Regions from separate parts of the Streptomyces sp. CA-142005 genome, predicted to be linked through region 1. Evidence: riboswitches for the same ligand, from Rfam matches in the RefSeq annotation. Region 1 holds a riboswitch; each other region holds the start of a gene.

Region 1 (7,568 bases):
AAGTACAGCCGCCGCTCGTTCATCGTCGCACCCGGCACGGTGCCGATCCCGCCGATGATCACCCGGGTCGGCATGCCCTCGGTGTGCGAGTCGACGGCGTGCAGGACGAGTGTGCTGCGCATGATCCGACTCCCTTGTGCGCGCTTATGCGAGGCCCGCGGCGACGGCCTTCTCGGTGGCGGCCCGGACCTGGGCCTCCTGCTCCGGGAGCAGCGGAACGCGCGGTGCGCGCACCGGGCCGCCGTACCGGCCGACGACGTCCATGGACAGTTTGATCGCCTGCACGAACTCCACCCGCGAGTCCCAGCGCAGCAGCGGGTGGAGCTGCCGGTACAGGGGAAGCGCGGTGGTGAGGTCCCCGGCGACCGCGGCGCGGTACAACTGCACCGAGGCCTTGGGGAGCGCGTTCGGATACCCGGCCACCCAGCCCTTGGCGCCCGCCACGGCCAGCTCCAGCAGGACGTCGTCGGCGCCGATCAACAGGTCCAGTTCCGGGGCGAGTTCGGCGATGCGGTAGGCGCGGCGGACGTCACCGGAGAACTCCTTGACGCCGTGGATGTGGCCCTCGCCGTGGAGCCGTGCGAGGAGTTCGGGCACCAGGTCGACCTTAGTGTCGATCGGGTTGTTGTACGCCACCACCGGCAGTCCCGCGCGCGCGACCTCGGCGTAGTGGGCGAGGACGGAACGCTCGTCGGCGCGGTAGGCGTTGGGCGGCAGCAGCATCACCGACGCGCAGCCGGCCTCGCCCGCCTGCTCGGCCCAGCGCCGGGCCTCGGCCGAGCCGTACGCGGCGACGCCCGGCATCACCCGCGCGCCGCCGATCGCCGCCACGGCCGTCTCCACCACCCGGGCGCGTTCCTCGGGAGTGAGCACCTGGTACTCGCCGAGCGAGCCGTTCGGTACGACGCCGTCGCAGCCGTGTCCGACCAGCCAGGCGCAGTGCTCGGCATAGCGGTCGTAGTCGATCGAGAGGTCGTCGCGCAGTGGGAGGGCGGTGGCGACGAGCACGCCGCGCCAGGGACGGTTCGGTGACTGGGCCATGCGGAGGTCCCCCATCCGATGAGGTGTGACATATTACTGAGTGTGGTGACCTGTGGACAGGTCCCCCTTGGGGTGATTCAGTCCGGTGATGCGGTCTCCGGCAACGCGGCCAGGACGCCGAGCGGTACCGGCCGGGCGAAGGGGCGGCGGCCCGCAGCGAGCGGGCATCCGGTCAGGCCGGCCACCGCGGGCGCGCACATCCGGCCCTGGCACCAGCCCATCCCGGCCCGGGTGAGCAGCTTCGCGGTGCGCAGATCCCCCGCGCCGAGCGCGCCGGCGGCCGTACGGACCTGACCGGCGGTGACCTCCTCGCACCGGCACACGACCGTGTCGTCCGTGATCCGGTCGGCCCAGCCCGCAGGCGGCGCGTACACCGTCTCCAGGGCCGCGAAGAAGGCCCGCTGCCGGGCCCTGGCCCGGGCGGCCGCCGCCCAGGAGCGCGGGTCGGGTGCGGTGCCGCGCAGACGGGCGGCGATCGAGCGGCCCGCGATGTGTCCCTCGGCGAGCGCGAGGGCCGCGCCACCGATCCCGGTGGTCTCCCCGGCGGCCCAGACGCCGGGCACGTCGGTGCGCTGCTCGTCGTCGACCCGTACGTCCGTGCCGGTCAGGGTGCAGCCGAGGGTCTCGGCGAGGTCGGTGTGCGGCAGCATGCCGTGACCGACGGCGAGGGCGTCACAGGGGATGCGGCGCGCGCCGCCGGGCCTGATCCGGCCGTCCCTCTCCAGCGCGGCGACGGTGACCGCCTCCAGCCGGTCGGTGCCGTGCGCCTCCAGCACGGTGTGCCGGGGCAGTGTGTGCACCTTGTGCCGCAGCAACCGCGCCGCGTACCAGGCGCCTTCGGCGAGCTTGCCGGGCTCCGCCGCGAGGGCCGGAGTGCGGCGCAGTACGGCGCCGGGGGCGGCGGACTCGACCAGCGCGGCCACTCGCGCCCCGGCCGCGGCGAGCCCCGTGGCCACCGGAAGCAGCAGCGGTCCGGTGCCGGCGACCACGACCGTGCGGCCGGGCAGCGCCAGTCCGCCCTTGAGCATGGCCTGCGCGCCGCCGGCCGTGACGACACCGGGAAGCGTCCAGCCGGGGAAGGGCAGCACGCGCTCGTACCCGCCGGTGGCGAGCAGGACGGAGTCGGCGCGGACGGAGACCCCTTCCTCCTGCGCGGGGCCGCGCAGGGCGTGCACGGTGAAACTGCCGGACTCCCGCTGCACACACCAGACATGGTGGTCCGTCAGGTGAGTGATGTGTCCGGTGTCGATGTGCCGGTCGATGCCGTCCCGCAGGCGCTGCCAGGTGCGCCACTGGTGGTGCAGGGCCTCGGGGCGGCGGGCGCCGAGGGCCCGGGCGGGCTGCCGGTAGAACTGGCCGCCCGCCTGCTCGGCCGCGTCGACGAGGGTGACCCGTACGCCCCGGGCGGCCGCCGCCAGTGCCCCGGCGAGCCCCGCCGGGCCCGCCCCGACGACGGCGAGGTGCGCTCGCTCAGTCATCGTCCCGTCCCGTCCCCTCCTGTGTGCGGATCACGTCGCCCGGCCGTACCGGCACCAGGCAAGCCCGTTGGTTCGCCCGGCCGTTGACGGTCACCAGGCAGTCGAAGCACACCCCGATTCCGCAGAACACCCCGCGCGGCCGGCCGGCCCCGCGGGTGCTGCGCCAGGAGGTCACCCCCGCCGCCCACAGCGCCGCCGCGACCGTCTGCCCGGGCAGGGCCGCGAGGGGCCGCCCGTCGAAGGTGACGGTGAAGGCCTCGCCGGGCTGGGCCCGGGCCAGCTCCAGGGGATTCATGGCGTGTCGCCTCGGTCGGTGTCGTGTCCCTCGAACCGCTCCGGCCGGAACGGCGTGAGATCCAGTTCCGGGGTCTTCCCCGTGAGCGTCTGCGCGATCAACTGCCCGGTGCCGGTGGCGAGTCCGATGCCGGCGCCCTCGTGTCCGCAGGCGTGGAACAGCCCCGGCGCGCGGGGGTCGGGGCCGATCGCCGGGAGGTGGTCGGGCAGGTACGGCCGGAAGCCCGCGTACGTCCGCAGCGCGCGCACCCGCTGCAGGAACGGGAACAGTCCGATGGCCCCGGCCGCGAGCGCCCGTACGGCCGGAAGCGACAGCGAGCGGTCGAAGCCGATCCGCTCCCGGCTCGCGCCGATCAGCACCGGACCGGCGGCCGTGCCCTCCACCACCGGCGAGGTGCGCAGGGCGGCCGAGTCGCTCGCGACGTCGGCCACATAGTCGGCGGCGTACACCTTGTGCCGCACCATCCGCGGCAGTGGCTCGGTGACCAGGACGAAGCCGCGCCTGGGGAGCACCGGCAGCCGGACGCCGGCGAGCGCCGCGAGGTCGCCACCCCAGGTGCCGGCCGCGTTCACCACGGCCGGTGCGTGCAGGTCGCCCTGGTCGGTACGGACGCCGGCCACCGCGCCGTCGGCCGTGCGCAGCACCCCGGTCACCGTCCGGCCCGTGTGCAGGCGGGCGCCGGAGGCGCGGAGCAGGTGGGCGGCGGCGAGGGCGGGCATGACCTGGGCGTCCTGCGGATAGTGCACCCCGCCCGCCAGGCCGGGAGCCAAGTGGGGTTCCAGGGAGGGCAGTCGGTCCGCGGTCACCGGGTCGGCCACGACTCCCGCGGAGCGCTGGCCGGCCGCGAACGCGTGCAGCGCGGCGAGGGTCTCGGGGCTGGAGGCGACCACGAGGCCGCCCTTGGGCTCGTACTCGACCGCCGCTCCCAGCTCGTCGCCCAGCCGTGCCCACAACCGGGCGGACAGCAGGGCAAGTTCGAGCTCGGGTCCGGGTTCCTTGTCGGAGACGAGCAGGTTGCCCTCGCCGGCGCCGGTGGTGCCGCCGGCCACCGGGCCCCGGTCCACCACCCGCACGTCGAGCCCGGCCCGCGCGGCGTACAGGGCGCAGGCCGCGCCGACCATGCCGGCCCCGACCACCACGACATCGCAGGTCAGTCCCTTTGCCACGCCAGTACTATGTCACATGGTGCCGTTTCTGAGGAGACCTCCGGCACGCTCGGCCGACCACACGCACGTCCCAGGCGTGGACGCCCCCTTGACGGCGCCGGATGCCGGATCGACACTCCGGAGTGGGAATCCTAGTGAACAGGTAGGGAATCATGACGTGCCTCGACACGGTCACCGGCCTCGCGGGCCGCACGCCGTTGCGCGCGCCCCTGCTCACCTCCCGCCGGCACATCGACCTGCTGCGCGTCTGCAGCGCGATCAGCGGCCACCGCTGAGCCGGGCGCCGCGCGCCCCTCGGCCGACGCCGCACTTCCGCACGCCCACCACCCGGGGAGACGCATGTCCACCACTCCGCTCGCCACCCTCCCGCCCGCCCACCGCACCGCCCCCGTCTTCCGGGGCCGGATCGGCCGGGACGCGCGTAGCGGCCACTACGCCGTGCCGCACCGCTACCGGCTCCATCTGTCGACCGCCTGCCCCGACGGGCTGCGCCTCGCCGTCGGCCACCACCTCCTCGGCCTGGACGGCGGTTGTCCGGTCACGGTCCTGCCCGCCGTACCGGACTGTCCCGGCGGCGGCCACTCCGCGCTGCGCCCGCTGTACGAGGCGAGCGCCCACCGCTACACCGGCCCGGCCCTCGCGCCCGTGCTCAGCGACGACTGGTCCGGACGCATCGTCAGCACCCACGCCCGCGACATCCTGCGCGACCTCGACCGCTTCCCGCACGAGGGCCGCGCCGCCCTGTACCCGTGCGGCCTGGAGTCGGTGATCGAGGCCGTCGAACGGATGTGTGCCGAGGGCATCGAGGAGGCCGCGCAGCGCGCCGGTCAGGCCGGCACCGACCCCGCCGAGCGGGCCGCCGCCCTGGACGTCCTCCTGGACACCCTGGGCCGGCTGGACAACCGGCTGGCCGCGGAGGAGTACCTGGTCGACGGCCGGCTCACCGCGGCCGACGTGGAACTGTGGGTCGCCCTGGTGCAGTTGGACACCGTCCACCGCTGTCACCTCGACGCCTCCGCCGTCCACCGCATCGCCGGCCACCGCGCCCTGTGGGCCTACGCAGGCCGCCTGGCCGCCCACCCCGCCTTCGGCCGCCCTCTCGACCTCGACGGCATCTCCCGCCGCCACCACGGCCGTTGCCAGGGCCTGGAGGCCGCCGGAGCGGCCGTCCAGATCCTGGACTGGGCGCGCCACGCCGCGGCCGCCCAGGACGCTTCCCGCAGGTGAGCAACGGTCGGACGGCGTCCACCACGCGGACGGCCGTTGACATTCGAACGGGCAACTGCCTTACTTACGGCTCAGAACGGTCATGAGCGTCAGCGCCAAGCCCTGGCTCGCTGACCGGCAACCCTCGCACCGCGGTGGGGTGCCCCAGGTGACGACCGGACCGGAATGACGTTTTCGGTAAGCGCGAGGGCCCCGCGGGGCCGGAACAGTGACAGGTGACGCCATGTACGCAGCTCCCAGGACGGCCGCGAGCCGCCCCCAGGGCTGCGTACGGTCATACGGCGGGCTCCTCGTCGCCGACCGCGCCGTCGATCTGCTCCGCGTCAACAGCGCACTGTGTACCGCACCGGGCTCTGCCCGCTGCCAGGGCTGACGACCTTTCCAGCCCCCCTTCTCCCGCCTCGCGTTCCTGACGCACATCGCAGCCGTGGTGTGCCGTCCCGCCCGCCCAGCCCCCGGTTCCCGCGCGCCGCCGTGCGCCGCCGCCTCGTGCCGTAGTGCCGTAGCGGTGCCCGCACCCGCGCGCCGCGAGCCGGGTGTCCGACTCCGCCGGAGCCCGCCATGAGTGAACCCCCAGGCGCCGCCGTCTCCCTCGCCGAGGCGCCGCCAGCCGCCACCCCGACAACCCCCCTGAAAGCGCAGCGAGTTCAGCCGCTGCGCCGGCCCGGACGGTGGATCGCCACCGCCGTCGTCCTCGTGCTCGTCGCGCAGTTCCTGCACGGGCTGGCCACGAACCCGTTCTACCAGTGGGACCGCTTCCGCTACTGGTTCCTGCGCCCCACCGTCCTCGACGGACTCCTCGTCACCCTCGAAGTCGCCGCGCTCAGCGCCGTCTTCGGACTCCTGGGCGGCATCCTGCTGGCCCTCGGCCGGCAGTCCGGCAGCCCGGTACTGCGCGCCGTGAGCTGGACCTACACCTGGCTGTTCCGCTCGGTGCCGCTGATCGTCGTCCTGATCTTCCTCTACAACTTCAGCGCCCTGTACAAGACGCTGAGCCTCGGCATCCCCTTCGGCCCCGCCTTCGTCAGCTTCGACGAGTCCAGGCTCGCCACCGACATGACTGTCGCCGTGGTCGGGCTCAGCCTCAACGAGGCAGCGTACGCGGCCGAGGTCGTACGCGGCGGCATCATCTCCGTCGACCAGGGCCAGCACGAGGCGGCCGCCGCACTCGGCCTGCCCACGGGCTACCAGTTCACCCGGATCGTCTTCCCGCAGGCTCTCAGGTCCATCACACCGAACTACGTCAACCAGCTCATCGGCCTCGTCAAGAGCACCTCGCTGGTGTTCTACGTCTCGCTGCTCGACCTCTTCGGCTCCGTGCAGACCATGGGCAGCACCTACCCCGGCGACATCGTGCCCCTGCTGCTGGTCGCCACCGTCTGGTACCTGATCCTCACCAGCGCCGTGTCCGTCGTCCAGTTCTACGTCGAGCGGTACTTCGCGCGGGGCGCCACCCGCACCCTGCCGCCGACCCCGCTGCAGAAGGCGCGCGCGGGCCTCGGCGAGTTCCGGGCCCGGCTGCGCAGGGAGGCCGCCGTATGACCGCCACCGACAGCCTCGAGACCACCCCGGCCGCACTGGAGGTCCACGGCGTCCACAAGTGGTACGGCACCCACCGCGTGCTCGACGGTATCGACCTGACCGTGCGCCCCGGCGAGGTCACCGTCGTCATCGGCCCCTCCGGCTCCGGCAAGTCCACCCTGCTGCGCGTCGTCAACCACCTGGAGAAACCCGAGGTCGGCCACGTCAGCGTCGGAGGCGAGCCGATCGGCGTCCAACGCGGCAGCGACGGCCGGCTCAAGGAGCTCAGCGAGCGCGCCATCCTGGCCCAGCGCAGCCGCATCGGCTTCGTCTTCCAGAACTTCCATCTCTTCCCGCACCTGAGCGCACTCGACAATGTCGCCGCCGCGCCCGTCGCCACCGGCAAGCTCACCAGGCCCGAAGCGCTGGATCTGGCCCGCGACCTGCTCACCCGGGTCGGCCTCGGCGACCGTACCGGCGCCTACCCGCGCCAGCTCTCCGGCGGACAGCAGCAGCGCGTCGCCATCGCCCGCGCCCTCGCGCTGCGGCCCGGCATCATCCTCTTCGACGAGCCGACCTCCGCGCTCGATCCCGAGACGGTCGGCGAGGTGCTCTCCGTCATCAAGGACCTCGCCACCAGCGGCACCACCCTGGTCATCGTCACCCACGAGATCGGCTTCGCCCGCGAGGTCGCCGACCGGATCGTCTTCCTCGACGGCGGCCGGATCGTCGAACAGGGACCGCCCCAGGAGGTCCTGGACAGGCCCCGGCACGAACGCACCCGGGACTTCCTCGCCAAGGTCCTCTGACCCCGCACCCACCGCAGTTCCCGAACGACAC
Region 2 (7,568 bases), 5.4 Mb from region 1:
CAGAGGGTGGTTCATCGTCACCTTCATCATGGGTGCGATCTTCATCGGCGGTCAGATCTACGAGTACACGAGCCTGGTGCGGGACGAGGGCATCTCGCTCTCCTCCGACCCCTACGGCTCGGTGTTCTACCTGACCACCGGCTTCCACGGCCTGCACGTGACGGGCGGTCTCATCGCCTTCCTGCTGGTCCTCGGCCGCACCTACATGGCCAAGAGGTTCACCCACGAGCAGGCGACCGCCGCCATCGTCGTGTCCTACTACTGGCACTTCGTCGATGTGGTCTGGATCGGCCTTTTCGCCACGATCTACCTGATCAAGTAGCCGGGACCGGCTCCCGCACATCCAGAAGCACCGACGCAGAAGATCCTGACACCGGGGTAATCCGTGAAAAAGCTCTCCGCACGACGACGCCATCCGCTGGCGGCGGTCGTCGTCCTACTCCTCGCGCTGGCGGCCACTGGGGGGCTGTACGCCGCGTTCGCACCCGCGGGCAAGGCGCAGGCCGATGATTCCGCCCAGTCTCTGACCATCCAGGAGGGCAAGAAGCTCTACGAGGTCGGCTGCGCCAGCTGCCACGGCACCGGTGGCCAGGGCTCCTCCGACGGGCCGAGCCTGGTCGGCGTGGGTGCCGCGGCCGTCGACTTCCAGGTCGGCACCGGCCGTATGCCGGCCGCCACCTCGCAGGGCGCCCAGGTCCCGCGCAAGAAGGTCGTCTACAACCAGACGCAGATCGACCAGCTCGCCGCGTACATCGCCTCGCTGGGCGCCGGCCCGAACGTGCCGACCAAGGACCAGTACGGCCCTGACGGCGCGGACATCGCCAAGGGTGGCGAGCTGTTCCGCACCAACTGCGCGCAGTGCCACAACTTCACCGGCAAGGGCGGTGCCCTGACCAAGGGCAAGTTCGCGCCGACCCTCGAGGGTGTCGACCCGAAGCACATCTACGAGGCCATGCAGACCGGCCCGCAGAACATGCCGTCCTTCCCCGACACCACGTTGTCCTCGAAGAACAAGAAGGACATCATCGCGTACCTGCACGCGGTCGACAGCAGCGAGACGACGAACCCCGGCGGTCTGGAGCTGGGCGGCCTCGGGCCGGTCAGTGAGGGTCTGTTCGCCTGGATCTTCGGTCTCGGCGCACTGATCGCCGTCGCCGTCTGGGTCGCCGCTCGGACCGCAAAGGCCAAGAAGTCATGAGTAGCCAAGACATTCCAGAAGAGAACCTGCCCGCTGAGCAGGACCACGCGCGCGGCGCGGTGGGGATCGCGGACGAGGAGAACCCGTTCGCCGACCCGGGGCTGCCGCCCCACGAGCACCGGATCCAGGACATCGACGAGCGGGCCGCCAAGCGGTCCGAGCGCACGGTCGCCCTGCTGTTCACGGTGTCGATGCTGGCCACCGTCGGCTTCATCGTCTCGTACGTGACGATCCCGCACGACCAGAGCATCTTCGTCTTCCCGATCGGGCACCTCAGCGCGCTGAACTTCGCGCTGGGCCTGACCCTCGGCGCGGCGCTGTTCTGCATCGGCGCGGGCGCGGTCCACTGGGCCCGCACCCTGATGTCCGACGTCGAGGTCGCCGACGAGCGGCACGCCATCGAGGCCCCGGCCGACGTCCGCGCGAAGGTCCACGCGGACTTCCGGCAGGGCGCCAAGGAGTCGGCGCTCGGCCGCCGCAAGCTGCTGCGCAACACGATGTTCGGCGCGCTGGCCCTGTTCCCGCTCTCCGGCGTCATGCTGCTGCGCGACCTCGGTCCGCTGCCCGGCACCTCGCTGCGTCACACGCTGTGGGCCAAGGGCAAGCGTCTGGTCAACATGAACACCAACCAGCCGCTGCGCCCCGAGGACGTCGCCGTCGGCTCCCTCACCTTCGCCAAGCCCGACGGGCTGGAGGAGACGGACGAGGAGTTCCAGACGGAGATCGCCAAGGCCGCGCTGATGATCGTCCGGCTGCAGCCCGGCAACATCAAGGACAAGCGCGAGCTCGACTGGTCGCACGAGGGCATCGTCGCGTTCTCCAAGATCTGCACCCACGTCGGCTGCCCGATCTCGCTGTACGAGCAGCAGACGCACCACGTGCTGTGCCCGTGCCACCAGTCCACCTTCGACCTCACCGACGGTGCCCGAGTGATCTTCGGCCCCGCCGGCCACGCCCTGCCGCAGCTGCGCATCGGTGTGGACAGTGAGGGTTACCTCCAGGCGCTCGGCGACTTCGAGGAGCCCGTCGGTCCTGCATTCTGGGAGCGCGGATGAGTACTGCTGCGAACGAGACGCCCCGCTCTCGCGGGAAGGCCCCGGCCGGCGAGCGTGTCGCCGACTGGGCCGACGGCCGGCTCGGGATCTACTCCCTGGCCAAGGCCAACATGCGCAAGATCTTCCCCGACCACTGGTCGTTCATGCTGGGTGAGGTCTGCCTCTACAGCTTCATCATCATCATCCTCACGGGTGTCTATCTGACGCTGTTCTTCCACCCGTCGATGAACGAGGTGGAGTACCACGGCAGCTATGTCCCTCTGCAGGGACAGCTGATGTCCGAGGCGTTCAACTCGACCCTGCACATCTCCTTCGACGTGCGCGGTGGTCTGCTCATGCGGCAGATCCACCACTGGGCCGCGCTGATCTTCCTCGCCGGCATGTTCGTGCACATGATGCGCGTGTTCTTCACCGGCGCGTTCCGCAAGCCGCGTGAGATCAACTGGCTGTTCGGCTTCCTGCTGTTCGTCCTCGGCATGTTCACCGGCTTCACCGGTTACTCGCTCCCGGACGACCTGCTCTCCGGCACCGGTGTCCGCTTCATGGAGGGCGCGGTCCTGTCCGTGCCGATCGTCGGCACGTACCTGTCGTTCTTCCTCTTCGGCGGTCAGTTCCCCGGTCACGACTTCGTCGCCCGGTTCTACTCGATCCACATCCTGCTGCTGCCGGGCATCATGCTCGGCCTGATGGTGGGCCACCTGATCCTGGTCTTCTACCACAAGCACACGCAGTTCGCGGGTCCCGGAAAGACCGAGAAGAACGTCGTCGGCATGCCGCTGCTGCCGGTGTACATGGCCAAGGCCGGAGGCTTCTTCTTCCTGGTCTTCGGTGTCATCGCGGCCATCGCGGCGGTCGCCCAGATCAACCCGATCTGGGCCATGGGCCCCTACCGTCCGGACCAGGTGTCCACCGGCGCCCAGCCCGACTGGTACATGGGCTTCTCCGAGGGCCTGATCCGCTTCATGCCGGGCTGGGAGATCAACCTCTGGGGCCACACGCTCGTCCTGGGCGTGTTCATCCCGCTGATGATCTTCCCGCTGGTGCTGGCGGCGATCGCGGTCTACCCGTTCATCGAGTCCTGGGTCACCGGCGACAAGCGCGAGCACCACATCCTGGACCGCCCGCGCAACGCCCCGACCCGCACCGGCCTCGGTGTCGCGTGGATGACGCTGTACCTGCTCCTGCTGGTCGGCGGTGGCAACGACCTGTGGGCCACGCACTTCCACCTGTCGATCAACGCCGTGACCTGGTTCGTCCGGATCGGGTTCTTCGTCGGCCCGGTCATCGCTTTCCTCATCACCAAGCGGATCTGCCTGGGCCTGCAGCGCCGCGACCGCGACAAGGTGCTGCACGGTCGCGAGACCGGCATCATCAAGCGCCTGCCGCACGGTGAGTTCATCGAGGTGCACGAGCCGCTCAGCCAGGAGCAGCTGCACACCCTCACGGCTCACCACCAGTACGAGCCGGCCGAGATCGGCCCGACGGTCGACGAGAACGGTGTCGAGCGCAAGGTGCCGGCCTCGGAGAAGTTCCGGGTGAGGCTGTCCAACGCCTACTACGGCGAGGACAACCAGATCCCGAAGCCGACCGTCGACGAGTACAAGGAGATCACGAGCGGCCACGGCCACCACTGATCCCCGCGTCGCCACGCCACGCTGATGGGCCCCGTCCGGCTTACGGACGGGGCCCTTCGCCGTGTCCGGGGGTGGATAGGCTGGGATCACACTGTTTCTCACGACACCAGGAGCGGCTGATGAGCGCTGTGACCCCCGCTGGAGGCGACACCGCGGCGGGCCGTTCCTGGCCCGAGGTACTGAACGCCCTGCTGGAGGGCCGGGACCAGAGCGCGGACGCCACGGCATGGGCGATGGACCGGATCATGCGCGGGGAGGCTACGGACGCGCAGATCGCGGGATTCGCCGTGGCCCTGCGCGCCAAGGGCGAGACGGTGGAGGAGATCACCGGGCTCGTCCGCGCGATGTACGCCCACGCGAACGTCATCGAGGTGCCGGGGGAGACCGTCGACATCGTCGGCACCGGTGGTGACGGTGCCAAGACGGTGAACATCTCCACGATGTCCTCGATCGTCGTCGCCGGCACCGGCGCGAAGGTCGTCAAGCACGGCAACCGGGCCGCGTCCTCGGCGTCGGGGGCGTCGGACGTGCTGGAGAAGCTCGGCGTCAATCTGAACCTCCCGCTGGAGCGGGTCCCGCAGGTCGCCGAGGAGGCCGGGATCACCTTCTGCTTCGCGGTGAAGTTCCACCCGGCGCTGCGCCATGTGGCCGCCGCCCGTGGCCAGTTGGGGATCCGTACGACCTTCAATGTCCTCGGTCCGCTGACCAATCCGGCGCAGGTGCGCGCCCAGGCCGTCGGCGTGGCGGATCTGCGGATGGCCCCGATCGTGGCGGGCGTCCTCGCCGAGCGCGGCAACTCCTCCCTGGTCTTCCGCGGCGACGACGGCCTGGACGAGCTGACGACGACCGCCACCTCGCGGGTCTGGGTCGTCCGGGACGGCAAGGTCACCGAGCAGACCTTCGACCCGAGGGACGTCGGCATCGAGCTCGTCCCCGTTGAGGCCCTGCGCGGCGCGGACGCGTCGTACAACGCGGAGGTCGCCCGCCGCCTGCTCGACGGTGAGACAGGGGCCGTACGGGACGCGGTGCTGCTGAACTCGGCGGCGGCGCTCGTCGCGCTGCGGCCCACGGACGCGCCGCTGACCGAGCAGCTGCGGGACGGGATGGCGCTGGCGGCCGAGTCGATCGACTCGGGTGCGGCGAAGCGGACGCTGGAGCGGTGGGTGGCGGCGAGCAACGCCTAGCGCCCACCGGGGATCGTCCCGCGATCCGGACTCGGGTTGCGGGACGACGATCATTTCCCGTACGTTCCTGTACCAGGTCATGAGTGACAGCCATTCGGCCCCGGCCGGCTGTCCGGCAACCCTCCGTCCGTGGCGGGGTGCCCCGGGTGAGGACCAGGCCGTAGGCAGCGAGGTCTACGGCAAGCGCGGACCCCTCGCGCGCCGCTGAGAGCGCGGGACCAGGGGTCCTGGTCATCGAGGGAGCCTTCCGTGAGCAAGCGAATGCGATAGGGCCGCCGAGCCCCGCCTCCGCATCCCCCTTTTCTCTTCTTTCCGTACGCCGTCTTCGGCGTACGTTCTCACGGGAGTCCACCCATGTCCGTCTTCACCGCTGCCTCCGGCCAGTCCGTTTGCTCCCCGCTGCCCGTTCTGGGCCGGGATGTCACCGTGCCGCTCGTCACCGGCGGCGAGGTCACCTACGCGGCCCTCGACTACGCGGCCAGCGCCCCCGCCCTGCAGCGCGTCTGGGACGACGTGGCCGCCTACGCGCCGTATTACGGCAGCGTCCACCGGGGCGCCGGCTACCTCTCGCAGCTGTCCACCGACCTGTTCGAGAACGCCCGCAGGACGGTCGCCGAGTTCCTGGACTGCCGCCCCGACGACCAGGTGATCTTCACGCGGTCCACCACGGATTCCCTGAACCTCCTGGCCCGGGCCCTCCCGGCCGGCTGCCAGGTCTTCGTCTTCGAGACCGAGCACCACGCCTCGCTGCTGCCCTGGCAGGACGCCCAGGTCACCTACCTCGACGCCCCGCGCACCCCGGAGCAGGCCGTCGCGACCCTGGAGCGGGCCCTCGCCGACCGCACGGTGTCCGTGGAAGGGGGGCACGGCCCGGCCCTGGTCTGCGTCACCGGCGCCTCGAACGTCACCGGCGAGCTGTGGCCCGTACGGGAGCTGGCGGCGGCCGCCCACGCGCACGGCGCCCGTATCGTCCTGGACGCCGCCCAGCTGGCCCCGCACCACCCCGTGTCCGTCCGTGACCTGGACGTCGACTGGGTCGCCTTCTCGGGCCACAAGCTGTACGCGCCCTTCGGCTCCGGTGTCCTGGCCGGCCGCGCCGACTGGCTGCGCGCGGCCGAGCCGTACCTCGCGGGCGGCGGGGCCAGCCGTACGGTCTCCCGGCGGCAGGACGGCGGCGTGGACGTGGAGTGGCACGAGAGCGCCGCGCGGCATGAGGCGGGGTCGCCCAACGTGATCGGCGCCTACTCCATCGCCTCGGCCTGCAAGGCGCTCACCGAGGCCGGCTGGGACACCCTGGTCGCGCGCGAGCGGCACCTGATCGCCCGGGTCCGCGCGGGCCTGGCCGAGGTCCCCCAGGTGAAGGTGCTGTCCCTCTTCGGCGACGACGCCCCGCGCGTCGGCGTGATCTCCTTCGTCGTCGAGGGCTGGAACAGCTCCCACTTCGCCGCGGCCCTGTCCGCCGAGTACGGCATCGGCGTCCGCGACGGCCTCTTCTGCGCCCACCCCCTGGTCCGCACCCTCCTCGGCACCGACCCCCAGACCCAGGGCGAATGCGGCGCCCCCGAGGCCCAGCCGGGCGAGAAGTCCCTCAACGCCATCCGCGTGAGCTTCGGCGCCGGCACCCCGGACGAGCACGTCGACCGCTTCGTCACCGCGGTCCGGGAACTCGTGACCGAGGGCGCGAAGTGGACGTACCGCACGGAGGACGGCCGCTGCGTGCCGGCGGTGTGATCAGTACCCGGGAGGGGGCGCGGGGGACGGCGTGGGCGACCGGGGGCGAACCCTAGTTGTCCAGGCCGATCGAGAACGCGGCCTCCAGGTCGTGCTGCGAGTACGTCCGGAACGCCACATGCGTGTCCGTGCCCTCCACACCGGGGATCTTGCTGATCCGGCCGGGGATGACATCGGCGAGATCGTCGTGCTGCCGTACCCGGACCATCGCGATCAAGTCATACGTGCCGGTGACGGAGAAGACCTCGCTCACCGACTCCAGCGAAGCGATCTGCTCCGCGATCTCGGGGATCCGGTCCACGCTGGTCTTGATCAGGACGATCGCGGTGATCACGGCTGGTTCTCTCCCTCGGGTGCCGGAGCTGGGGCGCACTTCACTCTAGTCGTACGGCTGTACCGGACCCATGCGTAGCCGAAGCCCAGACCGAAGCCGACGAGGTGCGCCAGATACGCCACCCCGGGCCCCTCTGAGCTGTGCTCCGCCGCCGCCCACTGCAGCGCCGCCCAGAACGGCAGCACGATCCACGCGGGAAACCGCAGTGGCAGGAAGAACAGGAACGGCAGAAGACTGGTGACACGGGCGCGCGGGAACAGGTAGAGGAACGCTCCGAGAACCGCCGAGATCGCCCCGGACGCGCCCACCAGCGACTGGTCGGAGGCGGCGTTGGCGGCCGCATATCCGAGCAGGGCGAGATAGCCGCAGCCTACGAAGAAGAGGGTGAACTCGACCCGGCCCATCCGTTCCTCGGTCATCGCGCCGAAGACG
Region 3 (7,568 bases), 3.8 Mb from region 1:
TCCTCGGCGATGATCAGCAGCGGCTTGCCCGACTGCATGACCTTCTCCAGGAGCGGGAGCAGGTCCTTGACGGAGCTGATCTTGGAGTTGGCGATGAGGATGTACGGGTCCTCGAGCGACGCCTCCATGCGCTCCATGTCGGTCGCGAAGTAGGCGGAGATGTAGCCCTTGTCGAAGCGCATGCCCTCGGTGAGCTCCAGCTCCAGACCGAAGGTGTTGCTCTCCTCGACGGTGATGACGCCTTCCTTGCCGACCTTGTCCATGGCCTCGGCGATCAGCTCGCCGATCTGGGTGTCGGCGGCGGAGATGGACGCGGTGGAGGCGATCTGCTCCTTGGTCTCGACGTCCTTCGCCTGCTCCAGCAGGGCGGCGGAGACGGCCTCGACGGCCTTCTCGATACCGCGCTTCAGGGCCATCGGGTTGGCACCCGCGGCGACGTTGCGCAGGCCTTCCTTGACGAGGGCCTGGGCGAGCACGGTCGCGGTGGTCGTACCGTCACCGGCGACGTCGTCCGTCTTCTTGGCGACTTCCTTGACCAGCTCGGCGCCGATCTTCTCGTACGGGTCCTCGAGCTCGATCTCCTTGGCGATGGAGACACCATCGTTGGTGATCGTGGGGGCGCCCCACTTCTTCTCGAGGACGACGTTGCGGCCCTTGGGGCCGAGCGTCACCTTCACGGCGTCCGCGAGCTGGTTCATGCCGCGCTCGAGGCCGCGCCGCGCCTCCTCGTCGAACGCGATGATCTTGGCCATGTGAAGTGGTCCCTCCAGGACTGGGGGTGATTCCTTCGGACCGCGCCCGCGCCCGCGACGGACGGCTCGCCGGCCTCGTGGTTCCTTGCCCCACCCGGCCTGCGGGCCTCACCGACCCGGTCCTTCACTGTCACTCTCACCTTCAGAGTGCTAACGCCAATGATTAGCACTCGGCATGGTCGAGTGCAAGCGCCTACGGGGTACGGCACCCCCGTCAGCCGCCCGCGAACACGGGCCACCCCGGGCATGACGAAGGGCTCGCACCCCGAGCGAGGTGCGAGCCCTTCGAAGATGAACGAAGAACGTCGCTGACAGTCGACGCGTGCTTCAGCTGGTCGCCAGCCGGACCATGTCCGCCTGCGGGCCCTTCTGGCCCTGCGAGATCTCGAAGTCGACCCGCTGCCCCTCTTCCAGGGTGCGGTAACCGTCCATCTGGATCGCGCTGTAGTGGACGAAAACATCCGCACCACCGTCGACCGCGATGAAGCCGTACCCCTTCTCCGCGTTGAACCACTTGACGGTGCCCTGAGCCATGCCTAACTCCCCTATTACTGGCCCTTGCACAGATCCACACTTCGCGGACCCGGGTCAGACCTCACCCCCCATCGGTCGGGGGCGTGCGCCGGAACGCGTCGACCGCGGCTGAATGTATCTGTCCAACTGCCGTCTGCAACAGGTCAATCGGACGAGAATTCTGGACGGGAACGGTCCGGAATGTGCGGAGAATTCGCCTGACTTCAGGGCAAGTCGGGCTCAGCAAACCGCCACAAAAGCCGCATATAACCCACGCACTTTGGCTACTTCTTGTCGGGCGTGCGGCATGAATACAGGGCCCCCGACCGGTGGTCCGAGGGCGCGTTCCCCAACTCTACCGCGCTTAATCACGCAGAATTGCCTCCTCCGCTTCTCTTACGGAGGAGGCAATTCGATGAACAGCGCGTAACCGAAGTTACCCAAGGTAACGATCAGCCGCCGGCGACGGCCGGAATGATGGACACACCGGCGCCGTCCGGGGTCGCCGTCTCCAGTCCCTGCTCGAAGCGGACGTCGTCGTCGTTGACGTAGACGTTGACGAACCGGCGCAGCTTGCCCTGGTCGTCCAGGACGCGCGCGGCGATGCCGGTGTGGTTCTTCTCCAGGTCGGCGATGACCTCGGCGAGGGTCGCGCCCTCGGCGGCGACCTCGGCCTGACCGCCGGTGTAGGTGCGCAGGATGGTGGGGATGCGAACGGTCACGCTCATGCGAGGCCAGCCTCTCGGAAGGAGTCCAGGGTCGGTCGGATGGTGGCGGTGAGGCCGGTCCCGGCAACCGCGTCCAGCGTCTTCAGGCCGTCGCCGGTGTTGAGGACCACCGTGGTCTTGGTCGGGTCCAGGACGCCGTCCTTGAGCAGCTTGCGGGTGACGCCGACGGTCACACCGCCCGCCGTCTCCGCGAAGATGCCCTCGGTGCGGGCCAGCAGCTTGATGGCGTCGACGACTTCCTCGTCCGTCACGTCCTCCACGGCACCGCCGGTGCGGCGCGCGATGTCCAGGACGTACGGCCCGTCGGCCGGGTTGCCGATGGCGAGGGACTTGGCGATGGTGTTCGGCTTCTGGGGCCGTACGACGTCGTGCCCGGCCTTGAAGGCGGTGGACACCGGCGAGCAGCCCTCGGCCTGCGCACCGAAGATCCGGTACGGCTTGTCCTCGACCAGACCGAGCTTGATCAGCTCCTGCAGACCCTTGTCGATCTTCGTCAGCTGGGAGCCGGAGGCGATCGGGACCACGATCTGGTCGGGCAGCCGCCAGCCGAGCTGCTCGCAGATCTCGTACGCGAGGGTCTTGGAGCCCTCCGCGTAGTACGGCCGCAGATTGACGTTGACGAAGCCCCAGCCCTCGCCGGCCGGGTCGCCGATCAGCTCGGAGCAGAAGCGGTTCACGTCGTCGTAGTTGCCCTCGATGCCGACCAGCTCGCCGCCGTAGACCGCGGCCATGACGACCTTGCCCTGCTCCAGGTCGTGCGGGATGAACACGCAGGAGCGGAAGCCGGCGCGGGCCGCGGCGGCGCCGACGGCACCGGCGAGGTTGCCGGTGGAGGAGCAGGACAGGGTGGTGAAGCCGAAGGCGCGGGCGGCCTCCAGGGCCTGGGCGACCACGCGGTCCTTGAAGGAGTGGGTCGGGTTGCCGGAGTCGTCCTTGACGAACAGGCCGCCGGTGACGCCCAGTTCGGCGGCGAGGTTGTCGGCCTTGACGAGCTTGGTCCAGCCCGGGTTCAGGTTCGGCTTGTCGGCCACGTCGGCCGGGACGGGCAGCAGCGGCGCGTACCGCCAGATGTTCGCGGGGCCGGACTCGATGCGACGGCGCAGCTCTTCGGTGTCGTAGGCGGAGAAGTCGTAGGCGATCTCCAGCGGGCCGAAACACTCCTCGCAGGCGAACACCGGGCCGAGGGGGACGCGGTGACCGCACTCGCGACAGCTCAGGGCCGCGGCGGGACCGAGGTCGACGGTGGAATCGGTGGAGCTTGCAACTGTCTGCACAGCCATGGAGGCGAGGCCCTTTCTCCTCATCTTCCTCACGACGCATCTCGCCGTGAGACGGATTTGGCACCTTCCCTGGCCGGGAGCCTCGCGTGAACGAGTTCGACTCAGGGGGGTTGCCGGGGCTTCATCGGGCCGTGTCCCTCTGCCCCTCTGGATGAGCGGTATGCAGTTGTGAGCGCGCCGCCGACCCCGACATGCGATGGTCACCGACGTTGTTCAAGACTGTAACCGAAGGCCAGGACAGTTGAGATAGCCGTCCGAACCGCGAGACACGTGAGGAGCCGCTGACCGTGCTGGAAGAAGTCGAGCGCTGGCTGGCCACCCGTTCCTGGTCGGTGACCGATCGCCCGCTGCACAGGATCCTTGCTGCCAAGCAGCGCACGGGCCAGTCGGTCTCCGTCGTGCTGCCCGCGCTCAACGAGGAGGAGACGGTCGGAGACATCGTCGCGGTCATCCGGCACGACCTCGTGGAGCGGGTCCCGCTCGTCGACGAGATCGTGGTGGTCGACTCCGGCTCCACCGACCGCACCTCCGAGGTCGCCGCCGCCGCCGGCGCGCGGGTCGTTCACCGGGACGAGATCCTGCCCCGCATCCCCGCCGTCCCCGGAAAGGGCGAGGTGCTGTGGCGCTCGCTGCTGGTGACCGGCGGGGACATCGTCTGCTTCATCGACGCGGACCTGAGGGAGTTCTCCTCCGACTTCGTCTCCGGGATCGTCGGCCCGCTGCTCACCGACCCCGGGGTGGACCTGGTCAAGGGCATGTACGACCGCCCGCTCGCCGGGACGGCCGGCCAGGGCGGCCGGGTCACCGAGCTGATGGCCCGCCCGCTGCTGAACATGCACTGGCCGCAGCTGGCCGGATTCGTGCAGCCGCTGGGCGGCGAGTACGCGGCCCGGCGCTCGCTGCTGGAGCAGCTGCCGTTCCCGGTCGGGTACGGCGTGGAGCTGGGCATGCTGGTGGACGCCCTGCACCTGGTCGGTCTCGACGCGCTGGCCCAGGTGGACCTGGGCGTGCGCAAGCACCGCCACCAGGACGGGCAGGCGCTGGGCCGGATGGCCGCCGCGATCTACCGCACGGCCCAGCTCCGGCTGGCCCGCGGCCATCTGATCCGCCCCGCCCTCACCCAGTTCGAGCGCGGCGAGGACGGCTTCGAGCCACGCACCTACTCGGTGGACACCGAGGAACGGCCGCCGATGGTGGAGATCGCGGAATATGCCGAGCGCAAGGTGGCGTGAACCGGTCGTATACGTCGGCGTGCCGGGCGTGGCCGTACGTTTGAGCGTTTCCGGGCCGGGCTAGGTTGAGGACCATGGCTTCCACGCAGGGTGCTGCCGAGAAGGCTCGGGTGCTGGTCGCGTCCAATCGCGGCCCGGTTTCGTACACGGTGGACGAGAACGGCTCGCTGCACGCCAAGCGGGGCGGCGGCGGGCTGGTGTCGGGGCTGTCGGCCATCGGGTCGGGCGCGGACTCGCTGTGGGTGTGCTCGGCGCTCGGCGACGGGGACCGGGCGGCCGTGCGGCGCGCGGGCGACGGGCCGCTGCCGGACGAGGACACCGGCGGGCAGCGGGTGCGGATGCTCGACATCGACGCGAGCGTGCACTCCGACGCCTACAACGGCATCGCCAACTCGGTGCTGTGGTTCGTCCACCACATGCTGTACCAGACCCCGCTGGAGCCGGTCTTCGACGCGGAGTTCCGGCGGCAGTGGGCGTCGTACGAGGCCTACAACCGGGCGTTCGCCGAGGCGCTGGCCGAGGCGGCGGCCGAGGGGGCGACGGTCCTGGTGCAGGACTACCACCTGTGCCTGGTGCCCGGGATGCTCCGCGGGCTCCGCCCCGACCTGCGGATCGGCCATTTCTCGCACACCCCCTGGGCGCCCCCCGACTACTTCGAGCTGCTCCCGGGGGACATCCGCGAGCAGCTGATGGCGGGCATGCTCGGCGCGGACCGGGTGGCGTTCCTGACCTGGCGGTGGGCGACGGCCTTCCAGCGGTGCGCGGAGGGACTGGACGCCGAGCGCTACCTGGTGGCCTGGCCGTCGGGCTCCGCCGGGCACGTCGAGCACCTGCGCGAGGGACGTCGTCGTACGTACATCGGCGTGCACTCCCTCGGCGCCGACGCCGACTTCCTGCGGGCCCGCGCGCACCAGCCGGACGTGGAGGAGCGGATGGCGGCCCTGCGCGAGGAGATCGGCGAGGGCCGCAGGACCGTCGTCCGCGTCGACCGCACGGAGCTGTCCAAGAACATCGTGCGCGGACTGCTGGCGTACCGGCAGCTGCTAGAGGAGCACCCGGAGTGGCGGGAGCGGGTGGTGCACCTCGCGTTCGCGTATCCGTCGCGGCAGGACCTCGCCGTGTACCGGGACTACACCGCCGCGGTGCAGCGGGTGGCCGAGGAGATCAACTCGGCCTACGGCACGCCCGGTTGGACCCCGGTCGTGCTGCACGTCAAGGACGACTTCGCCCGCTCCCTGGCCGCGTACCGGCTCGCCGACGTGGCGCTGGTCAACCCCATCCGGGACGGCATGAACCTGGTCGCCAAGGAGGTGCCGGTCGTCTCCGACGAGGGGTGCGCGCTGGTGCTGTCGCGGGAGGCCGGGGCGTACGAGGAGCTGGGCGCCCACGCGTTCGTGGTGAACCCCTACGACGTGCTGGACACCGCGCGGGCCCTGCACGAGGCGCTGTCCCTGCCGCCGGAGGAGCGGGCGGACCGCACCAAGAGGCTGGCGGCGGCGGCCACCGCGCTTCCCCCGGCCCAGTGGTTCCTGGATCAGCTGCGGGCGCTGGAGGAGCTTCAGTCCAGCTGAGCGGCGAGACTCCGCAGCAGGTCTACGACACCGGCCGGGCCGTCGACCACCATGTCCGCGCGCTCCGCCAGCTCGGTGACCTCCGTGCTGCCGCTGCAGACCAGGAGACCGGGGACGCCGTCGGCGCGGAGTTCGTCGACGGCGGCGAAGGCGGGGAGGTCGCCGAGGTCGTCACCGGCGTAGAGGACGGACTCGGCGCCGGTCCTGCGGACGTGGTCGGTGAGGGCCACGCCCTTGTCCATGCCCGGTGGGCGCAGCTCCAGGACCAGGCGGCCGGGTTCGACGATCAGGCCGTGGCGGGCGGCGAGGTCGGTGAGGGGGCCGCGCAGGGCCTCGAACGCGGCCTGCGGGTCGTCGGCGCGGCGGGTGTGCACCGCGACCGCCCGGCCCTTCTCCTCGATCCAGGTGCCGTGCCAGGCGCCGGCGCGCTCCAGCACACCCGGCAGTTCGGCGCGGGCCGCCGCGACCCCGGGGTGCGGGGGCGGGGCGGTGACGGTGGCGGTGACGGCGTCCCAGCGTTCGGCGCCGTAGTGGCCGAGGACGGTGAGGTGCTCCAGGCCGGGGACGCCGGTGAAGCCGCCGTAGCGGACCGCGACGGCGGCGGGGCGGCCGGTGATCACGGCGACGGACGCCACCTTGGGGGCCAGGGCGGCCAGTGCGGGTACGGCCTCGGGGTGGGCGCGGGCCTGCTCGGGGTCGGCGACGATGGGGGCCAGTGTGCCGTCGAAGTCCAGACCGACACTCGCCGCGGACGGCTTCGCCAGGAGCGCGGCGAGTCCGTCCCGGCCGGGCTGGGTCCGCGGGGTCGGCAGAGGGTCCATACAGCGACACTATCCAGGCGCGGCCGGACTCACTCCTGGGACTCCGCCTCCCCACCCACCCGGCTCGGCCGGCTGGATGGGCACCCCGCCAGACGCACCCGCCGCCGGGGGCAGCGGCGGCCGTCACACCCGCACAGCTACGGGCAGCCGCGCCGCTGGGCGGCACGGGTGGGCGCTGGGGCCCTGGGAGGCACCCCGCCAGACGCATCCGCCGCCGGGGGCAGCGGCGGCCGTCACACCCGCACAGCTGCGGGCAGCCGCGCCGCTGGGCGGCACGGGTGGGCGCTGGGGGCCCTGGGAGGCACCCCACCGGCGCCGGTAAGCGAAGGCCCCCGGCGTCCAGCGGCGGCACCCGGCACACCGCCGACGTCGGTAGGCGCGCCCACCCCGGCCGGCACCGGCGCCAGGCCCCCGCTCAGCCGGTTCAGCGCTCCGTCCGTCGGGAGTCCCGTACCCGGCGCAGGCGGTTGACCGTCACCGGGTCCGCCGCCAGCGCCCTCTCGTCGTCCAGCAGTGCGTTCAGGAGCTGGTAGTAGCGGACCGGGGACAGGCCCAGTTCCTCGCGTATCGCTCGTTCCTTGGCGCCGGGGCCGGGGAAGCCGCGGCGCTCCAGGGCGAGGATGGCCTGTTCGCGGGGGGCGAGTTCCATGCGGCCACCGTAGCGGTGGGGT

Evidence for each region. Region 1 has a riboswitch for S-adenosylmethionine ahead of ACQPXS_RS39710 (amino acid ABC transporter permease). Riboswitches for the same ligand answer to the same signal wherever they lie in the genome.
Region 2: linked by a shared signal. The riboswitch ahead of ACQPXS_RS15235 (aminotransferase class V-fold PLP-dependent enzyme) and the one ahead of ACQPXS_RS39710 (amino acid ABC transporter permease) in region 1 are both predicted to bind S-adenosylmethionine.
Region 3: linked by a shared signal. The riboswitch ahead of thrC (threonine synthase) and the one ahead of ACQPXS_RS39710 (amino acid ABC transporter permease) in region 1 are both predicted to bind S-adenosylmethionine.

What each region holds. Positions count from the first base shown of each region.
Region 1 is NZ_CP192078.1:8,594,227-8,601,794, forward strand. Features, by position in the region: gene ACQPXS_RS39675 (proline racemase family protein) at 1-122, opposite strand, end outside; gene ACQPXS_RS39680 (dihydrodipicolinate synthase family protein) at 145-1,041, opposite strand; gene ACQPXS_RS39685 (FAD-dependent oxidoreductase) at 1,119-2,519, opposite strand; gene ACQPXS_RS39690 ((2Fe-2S)-binding protein) at 2,512-2,814, opposite strand; gene ACQPXS_RS39695 (NAD(P)/FAD-dependent oxidoreductase) at 2,811-3,980, opposite strand; gene ACQPXS_RS39700 (putative leader peptide) at 4,133-4,255, shown strand; gene ACQPXS_RS39705 (glutathione S-transferase C-terminal domain-containing protein) at 4,320-5,207, shown strand; SAM riboswitch class IV at 5,286-5,397, shown strand; gene ACQPXS_RS39710 (amino acid ABC transporter permease) at 5,769-6,749, shown strand; gene ACQPXS_RS39715 (amino acid ABC transporter ATP-binding protein) at 6,746-7,537, shown strand.
Region 2 is NZ_CP192078.1:3,206,976-3,214,543, reverse strand. Features, by position in the region: gene ctaE (aa3-type cytochrome oxidase subunit III) at 1-322, shown strand, start outside; gene qcrC (cytochrome bc1 complex diheme cytochrome c subunit) at 386-1,198, shown strand; gene qcrA (cytochrome bc1 complex Rieske iron-sulfur subunit) at 1,195-2,253, shown strand; gene qcrB (cytochrome bc1 complex cytochrome b subunit) at 2,250-3,887, shown strand; gene trpD (anthranilate phosphoribosyltransferase) at 4,007-5,071, shown strand; SAM riboswitch class IV at 5,147-5,263, shown strand; gene ACQPXS_RS15235 (aminotransferase class V-fold PLP-dependent enzyme) at 5,426-6,802, shown strand; gene ACQPXS_RS15230 (Lrp/AsnC family transcriptional regulator) at 6,855-7,136, opposite strand; gene ACQPXS_RS15225 (rhomboid family intramembrane serine protease) at 7,133-7,568, opposite strand, start outside.
Region 3 is NZ_CP192078.1:4,799,184-4,806,751, forward strand. Features, by position in the region: gene groL (chaperonin GroEL) at 1-752, opposite strand, end outside; gene ACQPXS_RS22485 (cold-shock protein) at 1,080-1,286, opposite strand; gene ACQPXS_RS22490 (MoaD/ThiS family protein) at 1,718-1,993, opposite strand; gene thrC (threonine synthase) at 1,990-3,273, opposite strand; SAM riboswitch class I at 3,291-3,431, opposite strand; gene ACQPXS_RS22500 (glucosyl-3-phosphoglycerate synthase) at 3,561-4,505, shown strand; gene ACQPXS_RS22505 (alpha,alpha-trehalose-phosphate synthase (UDP-forming)) at 4,580-6,076, shown strand; gene otsB (trehalose-phosphatase) at 6,064-6,897, opposite strand; gene ACQPXS_RS22515 (DUF3263 domain-containing protein) at 7,322-7,546, opposite strand.